Regions from separate parts of the Streptomyces sp. NPDC127097 genome, predicted to be linked through region 2. Evidence: riboswitches for the same ligand, from Rfam matches in the RefSeq annotation. Region 2 holds a riboswitch; the other holds the start of a gene.

Region 1 (7,653 bases), on a different contig from region 2:
CCGCCCCGCCGGGTATCGCCGCACACCGTCCGCAGCGCATCGCCGATCTCCTCCCCCGGCTCACCCTGCGGCTCACGCCCGCCCCGCTCCTCGCCGAACCCGCCTGATCCACCGGCGCCGACGCGGATTCCCGTGCCGCTTCCGGCGCCCGCCGCCCCGCCCGAGCAGGCCCCGCGACCCCGTCCGGTCACGGGGCGCTCTGTCGTGCTCACCCAGGCGGCCTAGTCCGCGGATACCACTCCCAACCCTCTTGGGGAGGAGTGCAATTGGGAGCAACCGCCCGCATGGGTGACGCGTCCCTACCGAGTGAGTACCGCTGCTGCGAAATCCCTGCGGAATCCCGTCCGTGGGGCAACACTGGGACCGACCGACAGAAACGGGGGAGCGGCCATGAACACCTCATCGAGCCGCACGACGACGTTCACTTCACCGCAGCGAAAGACAACTTCCATGTGTCAGCACCAACCGCCCTGCCCGTCCGCAGACTCCACCGACCGGGAGGCCGCACACCTTGTGGCGCACCATCCGGAGCAGGGCTGGAGCCTGCTCTGCAACGGCGTCCTGCTCTTCGAGGACACCGGTGAGCTGCTCCCCGACGGGCAGGTCATCGCCCCGCACCGCGCCCGGGTCATCGCCGCTGCCTGACCCGCGGCGCACGCCACGTACCACAGGGCCCCCGGCAGATCTGCCGAGGGCCCTTGATGCTGCCGTGACTCAGTTGTCGTACTCCTCCAGCGGCGGGCAGGAGCAGACCAGGTTACGGTCGCCGAAGGCACCGTCGATGCGGCGCACCGGCGGCCAGTACTTCTCCGCGACGGCGACACCGGCCGGGAAGACGGCCTCCTCACGGGAGTACGGGTGCGCCCAGTCGCCGCCCAGCGCGCCCGCGGTGTGCGGGGCGTTGCGCAGCGGGTTGTCGTCCTTGTCCCACTCCCCCGAGCCGACCTTCTCGATCTCCGCGCGGATGGCGATCATCGCGTCGCAGAACCGGTCCAACTCGGCGAGGTCCTCGCTCTCGGTCGGCTCGATCATCAGCGTGCCGGCCACGGGGAACGACATCGTCGGCGCGTGGAAGCCGTAGTCGATCAGCCGCTTGGCCACATCGTCGATGCTCACCCCGGTCGCCTTGGTCAGCGGCCGGACGTCGATGATGCACTCGTGCGCCACCAGGCCACCGGGGCCGGTGTAGAGCACCGGGTAGTGCGGCTCCAGCCGCTTGGCGATGTAGTTGGCGCTGAGGACCGCCACCTGGGTGGCGCGCTTGAGGCCGTCGCCGCCCATCAGCCGGACGTACGCCCAGGAGATCGGCAGGATGCCCGCCGAGCCCCAGGGAGCCGCGGAGATCGGCCCGACGCCCGTCTCCGGGCCCGCGGTGGGCTGAAGCGGGTGGTTGGGCAGATACGGCGCCAGGTGGGCGCGCACGCCGACCGGGCCGACACCGGGGCCACCGCCGCCGTGCGGGATGCAGAAGGTCTTGTGCAGGTTCAGATGCGAGACATCGCCGCCGAACTTGCCGGGCTCGGCGAGCCCGACCAGCGCATTGAGGTTGGCGCCGTCCACGTAGACCTGACCGCCGGCCTCGTGCACCGCGGCGCAGATCTGGGTGATGTGCTCCTCGAACACGCCGTGCGTGGAGGGGTAGGTCACCATCAGGACCGCGAGCTCGTCCCGGTGCTTCTCGATCTTGGCGTGCAGATCGTCGGTGTCGACCTCGCCGTCCTCACCGGTCTTGACGACGACGACCTTCATTCCGGCCATCACGGCGCTGGCGGCGTTGGTGCCGTGCGCCGAGGACGGGATCAGGCAGACCGTGCGCTGCTCGTCGCCGTTGGCGCGGTGGTAGGCGCGGACGGCCAGCAGACCGGCCAGCTCGCCCTGTGAGCCGGCGTTCGGCTGGATGGAGACCTTGTCGTAGCCGGTGACCGTGGCCAGCCGCTCCTCCAGCTCCTGGATCAGCGTGAGGTAGCCCTGGGCCTGGTCGGCCGGCGCGAACGGGTGCAGCTGACCGAACGCGGGCCAGGTGACCGGCTCCATCTCGGTGGTGGCGTTCAGCTTCATCGTGCAGGAGCCGAGCGGGATCATGCCGCGGTCCAGCGCGTAGTCCTTGTCGGCGAGGGTGCGCAGGTAGCGCAGCATCGCGGTCTCGGAGCGGTACTCGTGGAAGACCGGGTGGGCGAGGTAGTCGTCGGTGCGCAGCAGCCCCTGCGGCAGCACGTCGGCAACGGCCGCGTCCAGCTGCTCGACGTCGCCGGACACCCCGAAGGCGGCCCAGACGCCGGCCAGCTGCGCCCGCCCGGTGGTCTCGTCACAGGCGATGCCGACCAGGTCCGCGTCGATCTGCCGGAGGTTGACACCGGCCTCGCGGGCGGCGGCGACGACCTCGGCGGCCCGGCCGGGCACCCGCGCGGTCAGCGTGTCGAAGTACGTGCCGTGCGCGATCTCCACCCCGCCGGCCCGCAGGCCCTCGGCGAGGACCGCGGCGTAGCGGTGGGTGCGCCGGGCGATGGTCCGCAGGCCCTCGGGGCCGTGGTAGACCGCGTACATCCCGGCCATGACGGCGAGCAGCACCTGCGCGGTGCAGATGTTGCTGGTGGCCTTCTCCCGGCGGATGTGCTGCTCACGGGTCTGAAGCGCCAGCCGGTATGCCTTGTTGCCGTCGGCGTCGACGGAGACGCCCACCAGACGGCCGGGCAGGCTGCGGGCGAACTGGTCACGGACGGCCATGAAGCCGGCGTGCGGCCCGCCGAAGCCCATCGGGACACCGAAGCGCTGGGTGGTGCCGACCGCGATGTCCGCACCGAGCTCACCGGGCGAGGTGAGCAGAGTCAGGGCGAGCAGATCGGCGGCGACGGTGACGATCGCGCCCAGCTCGTGCGCCTGCTCGATGACGGCGCGGGGGTCCCGCACGGCGCCGGAGGCACCCGGGTACTGAAGCAGCACGCCGAAGACCCCGCGCTCGGCGATCTCGGCCGGAATGCCGTCGGACAGATCCGCGACGACGACCTCGACGCCGGTGGGCTCCGCCCGGGTCTCGATCACGGCGATGGTCTGCGGCAGACAGTCGGCGTCGACCAGGAAGACGCCCTGCTTGACCTTGCCGACCCGGCGGGAGAGCGCCATCGCCTCGGCGGCGGCGGTGCCCTCGTCCAGCAGCGAAGCACCGGAGGTGGGCAGTCCGGTCAGGTCGGCGACCATCGTCTGGAAGTTCAGCAGCGCCTCCAGGCGGCCCTGCGAGATCTCCGGCTGGTAGGGCGTGTACGCCGTGTACCAGGCCGGGTTCTCCATGACGTTGCGCAGGATCACCGGCGGGGTGAACGTGCCGTAGTAGCCGAGACCGATCATGGACGCCAGGACCTCGTTGCGGTCCGCCAGGCCCTTCAGCTCCTGGAGCACCTCGGCCTCGGTACGGGCCTGCGGCAGGCCGAGGGCCTCGGCGCTCTTGATCACATCGGGTACGGCGGCGGCGGTGAGCTCGTCCAGCGACCCGAATCCGATGTGCGCGAGCATCTTCGCCTGCGCCGCGTGGTCGGGACCGATGTGCCGGCGCTCGAAGGGGGTGCCGCGTTCCAGCTCGGTCAAGGAGATGCGATTGGTGGTCATCTGCGGGGGCCTCCTGGTCGGTACGACCTACGAGGGGCACCACGGCACGGGTGCCCGGACGGCCTCCCCCTCTGTCATTCAACCTGAGAGCTTCACCGGCCCGCGGGTGGCGGCCCGGCTTTCACCGTCGGTGAGGAGGGGTCCCGGCGCTGTGCCTTCCGTGGCCCGCCCTGCTTTCCAGAGTGACCTCGTCCATGCGGTACGTGTGCCTGAGAGATTCCGGGGAGGATTTGCTCCTTCGGCGCCCTGGTCGCGAACGACAAGGACTCTCCCGCACGGGGTCTGCGGCCAATCGCCAGCCTACCAGCGTGGCTCTCGAAGGATCCTTCGAGTGGCCAGGGCATGAAATGTGCCGTTTGGTAGTTGTCACAGGGCAGTTGCGACCAATTGGAGGGGCCGTGCAAACCGATATCGATCCCCGAAGCCTGATCGGCCGCAAAGCGTTCGACCGTAACGGCGCGAAAATAGGGACCATCGACGAGGTCTACCTCGACGATGCGACGGGGGAACCGGAGTGGGCGGCCGTACGCACCGGACTCTTCAGCCGGGATGCGTTCGTCCCTCTGGAGCCCAGCAAAATGGTCGGTGAGGGCCTGCACATTCCTTACGACCGCAAGCTGATCAAGGACGCGCCGGACTTCGGCGTGGGCCGCCATCTCTCCCCTGAGCAGGAACTTCAGCTCTATCACCACTACCGCCTGGATATTTCTTCCCCGACCGATCCGGTGTCTCCCGGCTCCGGCGACAAGAACTTCGGCAAGATCGCCGGCTCGGACGACTGACCGCCGGCCGGCGCCCCGCCCACCAGCGGCAGGGGCTCCCCCGGCCGCAGCGCCGGATCGTCGACAGCAAAGGTCCGCACCCTCCCCGGTGCGGACCATGGCGTTTCGAAGCGTACGGTCACTCTCCCCACCCCGCTCCCCTGCACCCAGCCCGCGCCGTACTCGTCGTGGACCACGTCCAGCCCCGGATGCCAGCGCCGCGGCCGCTCCTCCTCGGCCTCCTGCGGCTCCCGCTCCCCGGCGGCCTGCTCCAGCGCCGCCGCGGTCGCGGCCTCCGCCGCCTCCCGCTCCGTCGCCAGCTGGGCGAACAGATCCTCCTGTGTGAAGTCCGCCAGCCCGCTGACACCCACACCCAGCAGCCGCACCCCGCCGGTGGTGTCCACCGTCTCCAGCAGGCGCACAGCGGCCTCCCGTATCACCGCCGGGTCGTCGGTGGGCCCCCTGAGCGTCTCGGAACGGGTCAGCGTCGAGAAGTCGTAGTTCCGCACCTTGATGACCACCGTGCGCCCGGAGCGCCCGGCCGCTCGCAGCCGCTGTACGCAGCGGTCCGCCAGCCGCAGCACCTCGTTCCGCACCCGCGTCCGGTCGGTCAGATCCACCTCGAAGGTGTCCTCGACGGAGATGGATTTCGCGTCCCGCTCGGCCACCACGGGCCGGTCGTCCTGCCCCAGCGCCATCGCGTACAGCCCCGCGCCGTGTGCCTTGCCCAGCAGCCGCACCAGCTCGGCCTCACCGGCCTCCGCGGTCTCCGCGACGGTGTGGATCCCGGCCCGGCGCAGCGTCTCGGCCGTCGCGGGACCCACCCCGGGCAGCGTCCGCACCGTCATCGGCCCCAGCAGCTCCCGTTCGGTGCCCGGCTCGATCACCACCAGCCCGTTCGGCTTGGCCGCCTCCGACGCGATCTTCGCCAGCATCTTGGCCCCGGCCAGCCCCACCGAGCCGGTCAGACCCGTCGCCGACCGGATGTCCCGCCGCAGCTGCTCCCCCACGGCGCGGACGGCCGCCGTCTCGGCCGGCACCCCACCCGCCTCCAGGTCGACGAACGCCTCGTCCAGGCTCAGCGGCTCCACCAGCGGCGACAGCGCATGCAGCAGCTCCATCACCACCTCACTCACTTGGCGGTAGAGCGTGAAGCGAGGACTGAGATAGGCGGCGTTGGGGCACAGCCGACGCGCCTGGGCCGTCGGCATCGCGGAGCGGACCCCGAAGACCCGGGCTTCGTACGAGGCCGTGGAGACCACGCCACGCACGCCGACCCCGCCGACCACCACGGGCTTGCCGCGCAGACTCGGCTTGGCCGCCTGCTCGGCGGCCGCGAAGAACGCATCCATGTCCAGATGCAGGATCGTCGGGGCAGGTCTCACATCTCCGATGCTGCCCCATGCCACTGACAATCGGCCCGATGCCGGGCCGCACGCTCCGCCGGGGCCTCAGCCCGCCCGGTTGCGCCGCCGTGCCAGCTCGTCGTGCGGGTTCTTCCCGACCAGCGTCTCGCCGGTGTCCACCCGCTCCCCGTGGAGCTGCGACAGCGCACCCTCCACGTCCCGCCACACGACGCCCACGGCGATCCCGAAGACGCCCTGGCCGCCCTGGAGCAGGTCCACGACCTGGTCGGGCGAGGTGCACTCGTAGACCGTCGCGCCATCGCTCATCAGCGTCATCCGCGTCAGATCCGCCAGCCCGCGCGAGCGCAGGTGCTGGACGGCGGTGCGGATGTTCTGGAGCGACACCCCGGTGTCCAGCAGCCGCTTGACGATCTTCAGGACCACGACGTCCCGGAAGCTGTAGAGCCGCTGGGTGCCGGAGCCATAGGCCGGCCGGATGCTCGGCTCCACCAGGCCCGTACGCGCCCAGTAGTCGAGCTGCCGGTAAGTGATGCCCGCTGCCGCACAGGCGGTCGGGCCGCGATAGCCGATGTTCTGCGCCTCGCAGTCCCCCGACACCGCCGCGGCCGGTGCCGGGGCAGGGTTCGCTGCTGCGCCCGAGTGGAGCGGCAACGCCCCTTCCGCCGCCATACCGTCGCCGGTGATTGCCACGCCGCCCTCCGTCCTCCACGTCCCGGACGGGACCTGCCACATCGACGGTATGCAGTCACTCGGGGTGCGTCAACGATCGCCGCGCTCGCCACGCCGAGTGATAATCACCCTACGAGTGGTTTCTCGTGACCTCGCGCGGGGAAGGGCTGACTGTTTGGCCGGAAACAGGCGGTTCGCCTGGCCGATATCACTGGCTGTTGGTCCCGAAGTCCTCGGGCGAGATCTGGTCGAGGAACTCGCGGAACTTCTCCACCTCGTCCTCCTGCTCGTCCGGGATGGCGATCCCCGCGTCGTCCAGCACACCGTCGGTACCGAAGATCGGCGTTCCGGTGCGCAAGGCCAGCGCTATCGCGTCCGACGGGCGCGCACTGACCTCGACCCCGCTCGCGAAGACGAGTTCGGCATAGAAAACCCCCTCGCGCAGATCCGTGATGCGGACCTGCGTCAGTTCCTGGCCCACCGCTTCGAGCACGTCCTTGAAGAGGTCATGCGTCAGCGGCCTGGCAGGGACCATGCCCTGCTGGGCGAAGGCGATGGCGGTGGCCTCCCCTGGCCCGATCCAAATGGGCAAGTATCGGTCGCCTCCCACCTCCCGCAGGAGCACGATCGGTTGGCTGGAAGGCATTTCCACCCGGACACCCACGACGTCGAGCTCGTTCACACAGCAACCCTAGGACGTGCCCGGCAGGTTTGGGTAGTCGGGCACTCGTTTGCTAGCTATAGCCGGACCCGCAGAGCGCTCTGCACCAAGGCCGCATGCAGCCGTACGGACAGCGTTGCCAGCTCCCTGGCGGTGGCTTCGGCATGCGCCCTGGTCTGCGGGTTACGGTGCCGCCGAAGGGGTGCAACGACCTGCTCGACCAGGCCCGCCTCGCGCTCGGCCGCCGCCTTCACCGCGCGCAGATGCCGCGGCTCCAGACCGAAACGGCCCAGGTCCGCGACAAGTTTGGCCACCGTGACGGCCTCGATGTCGTATCCGCCGTCGTCATGGGGGACGATGAGTCCGTACGACTCCCAGTCGGCGAGCGCCGCCTCGTCCACCTCCGCGGCGGCCAGCAGCTCGGCCCGGCCGATCCGGGCAGCCGTGGGACGCTCCGTACCCGGGTGGTGCACGCCCTCGACCAGATCCCGGGAGGGTGCGGCCGGGGCCGGCAGCGGCATCTGCTCACCGCGCTCCAGGGCGTCCAGATGCTCCCGGATGACCTTGAGCGGCAGATAGTGGTCCCGCTGCATCC
Region 2 (7,653 bases):
GGCCGGGCGAGACCTGCTGAAGCAGCTGCTCCAGCTGCCCCGCCGCCGCCGGCCCCTGATGCGCACCCGCGCTCACGTGGTCCGTCCCTTCTCTTCAGCAGGGCACGTGGGGGTGCGCCCGCCTGTCATCCAACCAGCTTAGGGCGTGCCCTACGGGTGGTCCCGGGAGTAGAAGGGGCGTACCCGCTCCAGCATCCAGTCGGCGACCGGGTCGCCCTGGGCGAGGTCGAGCATGACGAGTTGTACGGGCCAGGGCAGCGGTACCGCGCCGAGCGCACGTCCGAGGGCTGACAGTACCGTCTCGCGGGCGGTGCCGTCGTGCAGCGCGGTGGCGTCCGCCGCGACCTGAACACCGACGAACAGCGCGGGCGTGTCGCCCTCGACGCTTGCCAGGGCACGCCGGGCAGTCAGGACAATTCCGGCACCGGAGAACTCCAGCCCGGCCGAGGCCAGGAAGTCCACCGGCTCGTCCTGCCAGTCCGGCTCGAAGAGCCGCACCCGGCCACCGCTCGGCAGCCCCTCGAACTCCGGCTGCCCCAGCCGCCGCTCCCGGCATAGTTCGGCCACCGCGGGCGGCGGCAGCGGGACGCCGACCGTGCCGTCGGGGTTGACCGCCATGCCGATCTGCGGCGGCAGCCCGCGGGCGAACTCCCGGGCCGGGGCGACGGTGAAGGACATGTGCGAGCCGATCACCCGCAGGAATTCCTGCTCGGAGCTGTAGACCGGGACGTAGTGCGCTCCGTCGAGCTCGACGGTGGGCAGATCGAGGCCGCGGGCACCGGGGCCCGCGCTCTCCGGGCCGCCGCCTTCGGGCAGCGGCACCCACAGCCGGCTACGGCCGAGGACCTCGACGATCCGGCCGCCGGCGCCCGGGTGTCCGACGGACGCGGACAGCACCTCTTCGAGCTCGTTCGCCGGCCAGGCCAGCTGCGGTATCCCCTGCTCCGGAAATGTCATTCGTCCCACCCGTTCCAAACCGCGCCATCTGGCCAAAGACCCTAGACGAGAAGACGCGCGGTGTGGTGTGCGGGGGCGTGCCCGGGCGCATCAGTGGAAGGCGAGGGTCTCCAGTGCGCTCGCCGCCCGCCGGTCGAGGAGGACGGCGGAGCCGAAGCCCTCCGGCAGCCGGGCCGACTCCGCGGCGCCGACCAGCCGCCCCACCGCCCCGCGGTGCCGGGCGAAGGCGTACCCCGACACCCCGCGACCCCGTGACTCCTGGCCGGAAAGCGCCACCTCGGGCGCCACATCGAGCAGCACCAGATGCGCCCCGCGGCCGCCGCGCCGCGCCGCGCGCGCGATCCAGCGGCGCACCCACGCCAGCGTCCCGCAGTCGTGCACCACCACGCTGTCGCCGGAGCGCAGCGCACGGCCCAGGGCCAGATAGTGGGCGGCGCGGACCAGCGGGCGGTAGAGGCCGTACGGCAGCCGGCGCAGCCTGCCGTGCTCCCAGCGCTCCCGGACGTCCTGCGAATCGATGCGGTGGACGACGGCGCCGTGCCCGTCCAGCGACGGCACGACCCGGTGCATCAGGGTGCTCTTGCCGCTGCCCGGCAGCCCGGAGACCACCACCAGGTCGCCGGCCGGGTACCGCAGCTCGGTGGCGCCGGGCGGGCGCCGCTCGCCCCGGAGGTCCACGACCGCGGTGCGGCGTCCGGGCCGGATGACGGCCCGCCGCGCACGGCCGGTCCGGGACATGGCGGCGGACGGCGCCGTCGGCACGACGTCCGGGGGCACGACCCCTGAAGTCGCCCCGAATGCCGCTTCGCTGTGCACCGTGATCGCCCTCCCCGCCCGTTCTGGTCCGGTTCGCGTCCGTCCCCTACCCGCAGAGTGTCAAGAAAAGGTAATGCCCATCAAGGCGATTGTCCGATCTGCCCACGTGGTGGGCGGGGCGGCGGCGGGGGCTCCTTTATCCGGCGTTCCCGTGCAATGATGTGGCCGCCACGTGCACATCACAGCTCACCTGTGCACCGCCAACTGCATACCGGCCGCTTGAACCCGCGCGGGAGAGTCCCCGGCCGCCACGGCGGGGCGCCGAAGGAGCAAGTCCTCCCTTGAATCTCTCAGGCCCCTATACCGCACGGGCGAGGCAGATCTGAAAAGCGAGCCGCCGCCCGGCTGACGGGGCGGCTCCACCCAAGGTGCAAACCGGGTCCGTTCGCGGGATACCGGTGAACCTCTCAGGTTCCGATGACAGATGGGGAGAACGTCTTGTCACCCCTGCCTGGGAGCCCAGAACCATGACTGATGCCCCCCGCCGCACCGCGCTGGATGCCACCCATCGCGCGCTCGGCGCGACCATGACCGACTTCGCCGGCTGGGACATGCCGCTGCGCTACAGCAGCGAGCGGGACGAACATCTCGCCGTCCGTACCCGCGCCGGCCTCTTCGACCTCTCCCACATGGGTGAGATCACCGTCACCGGGCCGCAGGCCGCCGACCTGCTCGACTACGCGCTGGTCGGCAACATCGGCGGCGTCAAAACGGGCCGGGCCCGCTACACCATGATCTGTGAGGACAAGGGCGGCATCCTCGACGACCTGATCGTCTACCGCCTCGCCGACCAGGAGTACATGGTCGTCGCCAACGCCTCCAACGCCCAGGTGGTGCTGGACGCGCTGAGCGCGCGAGCGGGCGGCTTCGACGCCGCGATCCGTGACGACCGGGACGCCTACGCGCTGCTCGCGGTCCAGGGCCCGGAGTCCCCCGGCATCCTCAGGAAGCTGACGGACGCCGATCTGGACGGTCTGAAGTACTACGCCGGGCTGCCCGGCACGGTCGCCGGGGTGCCGGCGCTGATCGCCCGTACCGGCTACACCGGTGAGGACGGCTTCGAGCTGTTCGTCCGGCCGGCGGACGCGGTGGCCCTCTGGGAGGCGCTGACCGAGGCGGGCAAGGACGCCGGGCTGGTGCCCTGCGGGCTGTCCTGCCGGGACACCCTGCGCCTGGAGGCGGGCATGCCGCTCTACGGGCACGAGCTGACCACCGCGACCACGCCGTTCGACGCGGGCCTGGGCCGGGTCGTGAAGTTCGAGAAGACCACCAACGGCGGGGACTTCGTGGGCCGCGAGGCGCTGGCCGAGGCCGCCGAGCGCGCCGAGACCCGGCCGCCGCGCAAGCTGGTCGGGCTGATCGCCCAGGGCCGCCGGGTGCCGCGGGCCGGCTACCCGGTCGTCACGGCCGACGGCACGGTCATCGGCGAGGTCACCTCCGGGGCCCCGTCCCCCACGCTCGGCAAGCCGATCGCCATCGCCTATGTCGACGCGGCCTACGCCACGGCGGGCACGGAGGGTGTCTGCGTGGACATCCGTGGAAGCCATGAGCCGTACGAGGTCACCGCGCTGCCGTTCTACAAGCGGCAGAAGTAACCGCTCCCCTACGGCAGGCGGAGGCGCGCGCCCGCGCGTCTCACCGCGCACGACGTTCCCCCGGGCTTCGTCCGGGTGGTGCCCCCCTTCACGATCACACCCTCGCGTACAGGAGAATCGAGCCATGAGCAACCCCCAGCAGCTGCGCTACAGCAAGGAGCACGAGTGGCTGTCGGGCGCCGAGGACGGCGTCTCGACGGTCGGCATCACCGAGCACGCGGCCAACGCGCTCGGCGACGTCGTCTACGTACAGCTCCCTGAGGTCGGCTCCACGGTCGCGGCGGGCGAGACCTGCGGTGAGCTGGAGTCGACGAAGTCGGTCAGCGACCTCTACTCGCCCGTCGACGGTGAGATCGCCGAGATCAACGAGGATGTCGTCAACGACCCCTCGCTGGTGAACTCCGCCCCGTTCGAGGGTGGTTGGCTGTTCAAGGTGAAGATCAGCGGCGAGCCGGGCGACCTGCTCTCGGCCGACGAGTACGCCGCCTTCATCCAGAGCTGAGCCCCGGCTCTCCCTCCGCTCCCGGGCCCGCCCGGACGGGAGCCCCGACCGCCACCGCCCGCGCGGAAGCTCCCCCGGACGCCGTCCGGAGAGGCCGCCTCGCGCCCCTGACTCCCCAGGAACTCTCATGTCGCTTCTCAACAGCTCCCTCCACGAGCTCGACCCCGACGTCGCCGCCGCCGTCGACGCCGAGCTCCACCGCCAGCAGTCCACCCTCGAAATGATCGCGTCGGAGAACTTCGCCCCCGTCGCCGTCATGGAGGCCCAGGGCTCCGTCCTCACCAACAAGTACGCCGAGGGCTACCCCGGCCGCCGCTACTACGGCGGCTGTGAGCACGTCGACGTGGTCGAGCAGATCGCCATCGACCGCATCAAGGCGCTCTTCGGTGCCGAGGCCGCCAACGTGCAGCCGCACTCCGGCGCCCAGGCCAACGCCGCGGCCATGTTCGCGCTGATCAAGCCGGGCGACACCATCCTGGGTCTGAACCTCGCCCACGGCGGGCACCTGACCCACGGCATGAAGATCAACTTCAGCGGCAAGCTCTACAACGTGGTGCCCTACCACGTCGACGAGAAGACCAACCTGGTCGACATGGAGGAGGTCGAGCGCCTCGCCAAGGAGCACCGCCCCAAGCTGATCGTCGCCGGCTGGTCCGCCTACCCCCGCCAGCTCGACTTCGCCGCCTTCCGCCGGATCGCGGACGAGGTCGGCGCCTACCTCATGGTCGACATGGCGCACTTCGCCGGTCTGGTGGCGGCGGGCCTGCACCCCTCCCCCGTGCCGCACGCCCACGTGGTCACCACCACCACCCACAAGACCCTCGGCGGCCCCCGCGGCGGTGTGATCCTCTCCACCCAGGAGCTCGCCAAGAAGATCAACTCCGCGGTCTTCCCCGGCCAGCAGGGCGGTCCGCTGGAGCATGTCATCGCCGCCAAGGCCGTCTCCTTCAAGGTCGCCGCCTCCGACGACTTCAAGGAGCGCCAGCAGCGCACCCTGGACGGCGCCCGCATCCTGGCCGAGCGTCTGGTGCAGGACGACGTCAAGCAGCACGGCGTCTCGGTCCTGTCCGGCGGCACCGATGTCCACCTCGTCCTGGTCGACCTGCGCGACTCCGAGCTGGACGGCCAGCAGGCCGAGGACCGCCTCCACGAGGTCGGCATCACGGTCAACCGCAACGCCATCCCGAACGACCCCCGCCCGCCGATGGTCACCTCCGGCCTGCGCATCGGCACCCCGGCCCTGGCCACCCGTGGCTTCCAGGCCGAGGACTTCCGCGAGGTCGCCGACATCATCGCCGAGGCCCTCAAGCCCAGCTACGACGCCGACGCCCTCAAGGCCCGGGTCACCGCGCTCGCGGACAAGTTCCCGCTCTACCCGTCGCTGTGACGCGTCACCTCCGCTGAACCCCCGCCCGCCGCCATCCGGCGGGCGACGGGCCGCGGAGCGTGAGCCCGGGGCCGACCGTCCCGGGCTCACGGCCGCCGGCCCTCCTCCCCCCTTCCGCAGGTCCCGGCGGCTTACGGTGAGACCTGCGGCACACGATGCCGGCACGGCGGACGGCGACAGCCCCGCCGGCGGACCGGTCCACCGGGCCCCGGCCCCCACCCGGACCCGGAAGCCGGGCCCCCGCCCGCGCGGCCACCGGGCCCTCGACGGCCCGGCCCTCGCGCGGCCGGCTGCCGGCTCCGTATCCACCCCGACACCAACTGTTACCCCTGACGACGGGCACCCGAGGGTTTCCGTCCGACGGCGCTGCGCCGCGTCCGCGTTACGCTCGACAAACGGCGCAGAAACCCCCTCCTGCCCCATTGCTCCACCGTCCACCACGAGCAGACAAGGGAGTCCGCCCCCGTGGCCATCTCCGTCTTCGACCTCTTCTCCATCGGCATCGGCCCCTCCAGCTCCCACACCGTCGGCCCGATGCGCGCCGCCCGGATGTTCGCCGGACGCCTCAAGAAGGACGGCCTGCTCTCCCAGACGGTCCGCGTCCGCGCCGAGCTCTTCGGCTCACTCGGCGCCACCGGCCACGGCCACGGCACCCCCAAGGCCGTCCTCCTCGGCCTCGAAGGCCACTCCCCCCGCACCGTCGATGTCGAATCCGCCGACGACGAGGTCGAGCGCATCCGCAGCACCAAGCGGCTGCGGCTGCTGGGCGCCGAAATAGGCAGCGCCCACGAGATCGACTTCGACGAGTCGGCCGAGCTGATCCTGCACCGCCGCCGCGCGCTGCCCTACCACGCGAACGGCATGACGCTCTTCGCCTACGACGCCGCGGACGCCCCCCTGCTGGAGAAGACGTACTACTCGGTGGGCGGCGGCTTCGTCGTCGACGAGGACGCCGTCGCCGGCGAGAACCCGATCGTGCCGGACGACACCGTCCTGACCCACCCCTTCCGCACCGGCGACGAGCTGCTGCGGCTGGCCCAGGACACCGGCCTGTCGATCTCCGCCCTCATGCTGGAGAACGAGAAGGCATGGCGCACCGAGGACGAGATCCGCGCCGGGCTGCTGGAGATCTGGCAGGTCATGCAGGCGTGTGTGACCCGCGGGACGAGCCGTGAGGGCATCCTGCCCGGCGGTCTGAAGGTCCGCCGCCGCGCCGCGCACTCCGCCCGGCAGCTGCGCTCCGAGGGCGATGCCACCGCCCGCGCGATGGAGTGGACCACGCTCTACGCGATGGCCGTGAACGAGGAGAACGCGGCCGGCGGCCGGGTGGTGACCGCCCCCACCAACGGCGCGGCCGGCATCATCCCCGCCGTCCTGCACTACTACATCAACTTCGTGCCCGGCGCGGACGAGGACGGGGTCGTCCGCTTCCTGCTCGCGGCCGGCGCCATCGGCATGCTCTTCAAGGAGAACGCCTCCATCTCCGGCGCCGAGGTCGGCTGCCAGGGCGAGGTCGGCTCGGCCTGCTCCATGGCCGCCGGCGGCCTCGCCGAGGTCCTGGGCGGCTCCCCCGAGCAGGTCGAGAACGCCGCCGAGATCGGCATGGAGCACAACCTCGGCCTGACCTGCGACCCCGTCGGCGGCCTCGTCCAGATCCCGTGCATCGAGCGCAACGGCATGGCCGCCGTCAAGGCCGTCACCGCCGCCCGGATGGCGCTGCGCGGCGACGGCCGCCACCACGTGTCCCTCGACAAGGTCATCAAGACCATGAAGGACACCGGCGCCGACATGAGCGTCAAGTACAAGGAGACGGCGCGGGGCGGCCTGGCCGTCAACATCATCGAGTGCTGACAGGTACCGGGCCCGGGCGCGGTGGCCGACATCGCGCCCCGGCCCGGCACCAAGCCGGCATTCCCGGGGGCTATCTGCCGATCTCCCAGGCGAAGGGCGGGAGTTCGCGGGCCCGGGAGTAGACGTCCAGGGCCTGGGGTGCGGGGACGAAGGGGTGGACCCGGGCGCCTTCGAGGCCGGCCAGCAGGCGGGCGCAGTGGTGGACACAGCCGGCGGACTCCCGGCCGTGGCGGTCGACGATGGTGGCCGCGTCCCGTGGTCCCTCGCACGGTGTGGGGTCCTTGGCGGCGGCGGCCGGACAGCGCCCGTGGGACGCGGCGTGCGCGCCGGCGGTGCGCCACGGCGGCGGGGTGTCGAGTGGCTGGTTCATCGGTGCGTTCCCCCTGGTGGTGCGGTGGTACGTGCCGTGAGCGGCGCCGTGGCCGGATCGCTTCGCCGTCCCGGCGCCCAGGACAGTGCTGCTCGGCCCGGGACACGTCCATGCCGCCTTGGGGAAGACCTGGTCCGATCGTCAGCTATTCATGGGAATGGGTACCGCGGGGCGC

Evidence for each region. Region 2 has a riboswitch for glycine ahead of gcvT (glycine cleavage system aminomethyltransferase GcvT). Riboswitches for the same ligand answer to the same signal wherever they lie in the genome.
Region 1: it holds a riboswitch for glycine, as region 2 does, so the genes downstream of both, gcvP (aminomethyl-transferring glycine dehydrogenase) here and gcvT (glycine cleavage system aminomethyltransferase GcvT) in region 2, are expected to answer to the same signal.

The regions. Positions count from the first base shown of each region.
Region 1 covers NZ_JBHXFI010000023.1:104,107-111,759, forward strand. The annotation lists gene ACFWJW_RS19345 (hypothetical protein) at 1-107, shown strand, start outside; gene ACFWJW_RS19350 (DUF5999 family protein) at 451-645, shown strand; gene gcvP (aminomethyl-transferring glycine dehydrogenase) at 715-3,600, opposite strand; glycine riboswitch at 3,788-3,884, opposite strand; gene ACFWJW_RS19360 (PRC-barrel domain-containing protein) at 3,999-4,382, shown strand; gene ACFWJW_RS19365 (DNA polymerase IV) at 4,292-5,746, opposite strand; gene ACFWJW_RS19370 (MerR family transcriptional regulator) at 5,813-6,418, opposite strand; gene ACFWJW_RS19375 (bifunctional nuclease family protein) at 6,606-7,079, opposite strand; gene ACFWJW_RS19380 (MerR family transcriptional regulator) at 7,136-7,653, opposite strand, start outside.
Region 2 covers NZ_JBHXFI010000008.1:40,456-48,108, reverse strand. The annotation lists gene ACFWJW_RS09410 (enhanced serine sensitivity protein SseB C-terminal domain-containing protein) at 1-76, opposite strand, end outside; gene ACFWJW_RS09405 (enhanced serine sensitivity protein SseB) at 151-957, opposite strand; gene ACFWJW_RS09400 (AAA family ATPase) at 1,048-1,695, opposite strand; glycine riboswitch at 1,994-2,089, shown strand; gene gcvT (glycine cleavage system aminomethyltransferase GcvT) at 2,241-3,368, shown strand; gene gcvH (glycine cleavage system protein GcvH) at 3,493-3,870, shown strand; gene glyA (serine hydroxymethyltransferase) at 3,998-5,257, shown strand; gene ACFWJW_RS09380 (L-serine ammonia-lyase) at 5,723-7,108, shown strand; gene ACFWJW_RS09375 (hypothetical protein) at 7,179-7,478, opposite strand.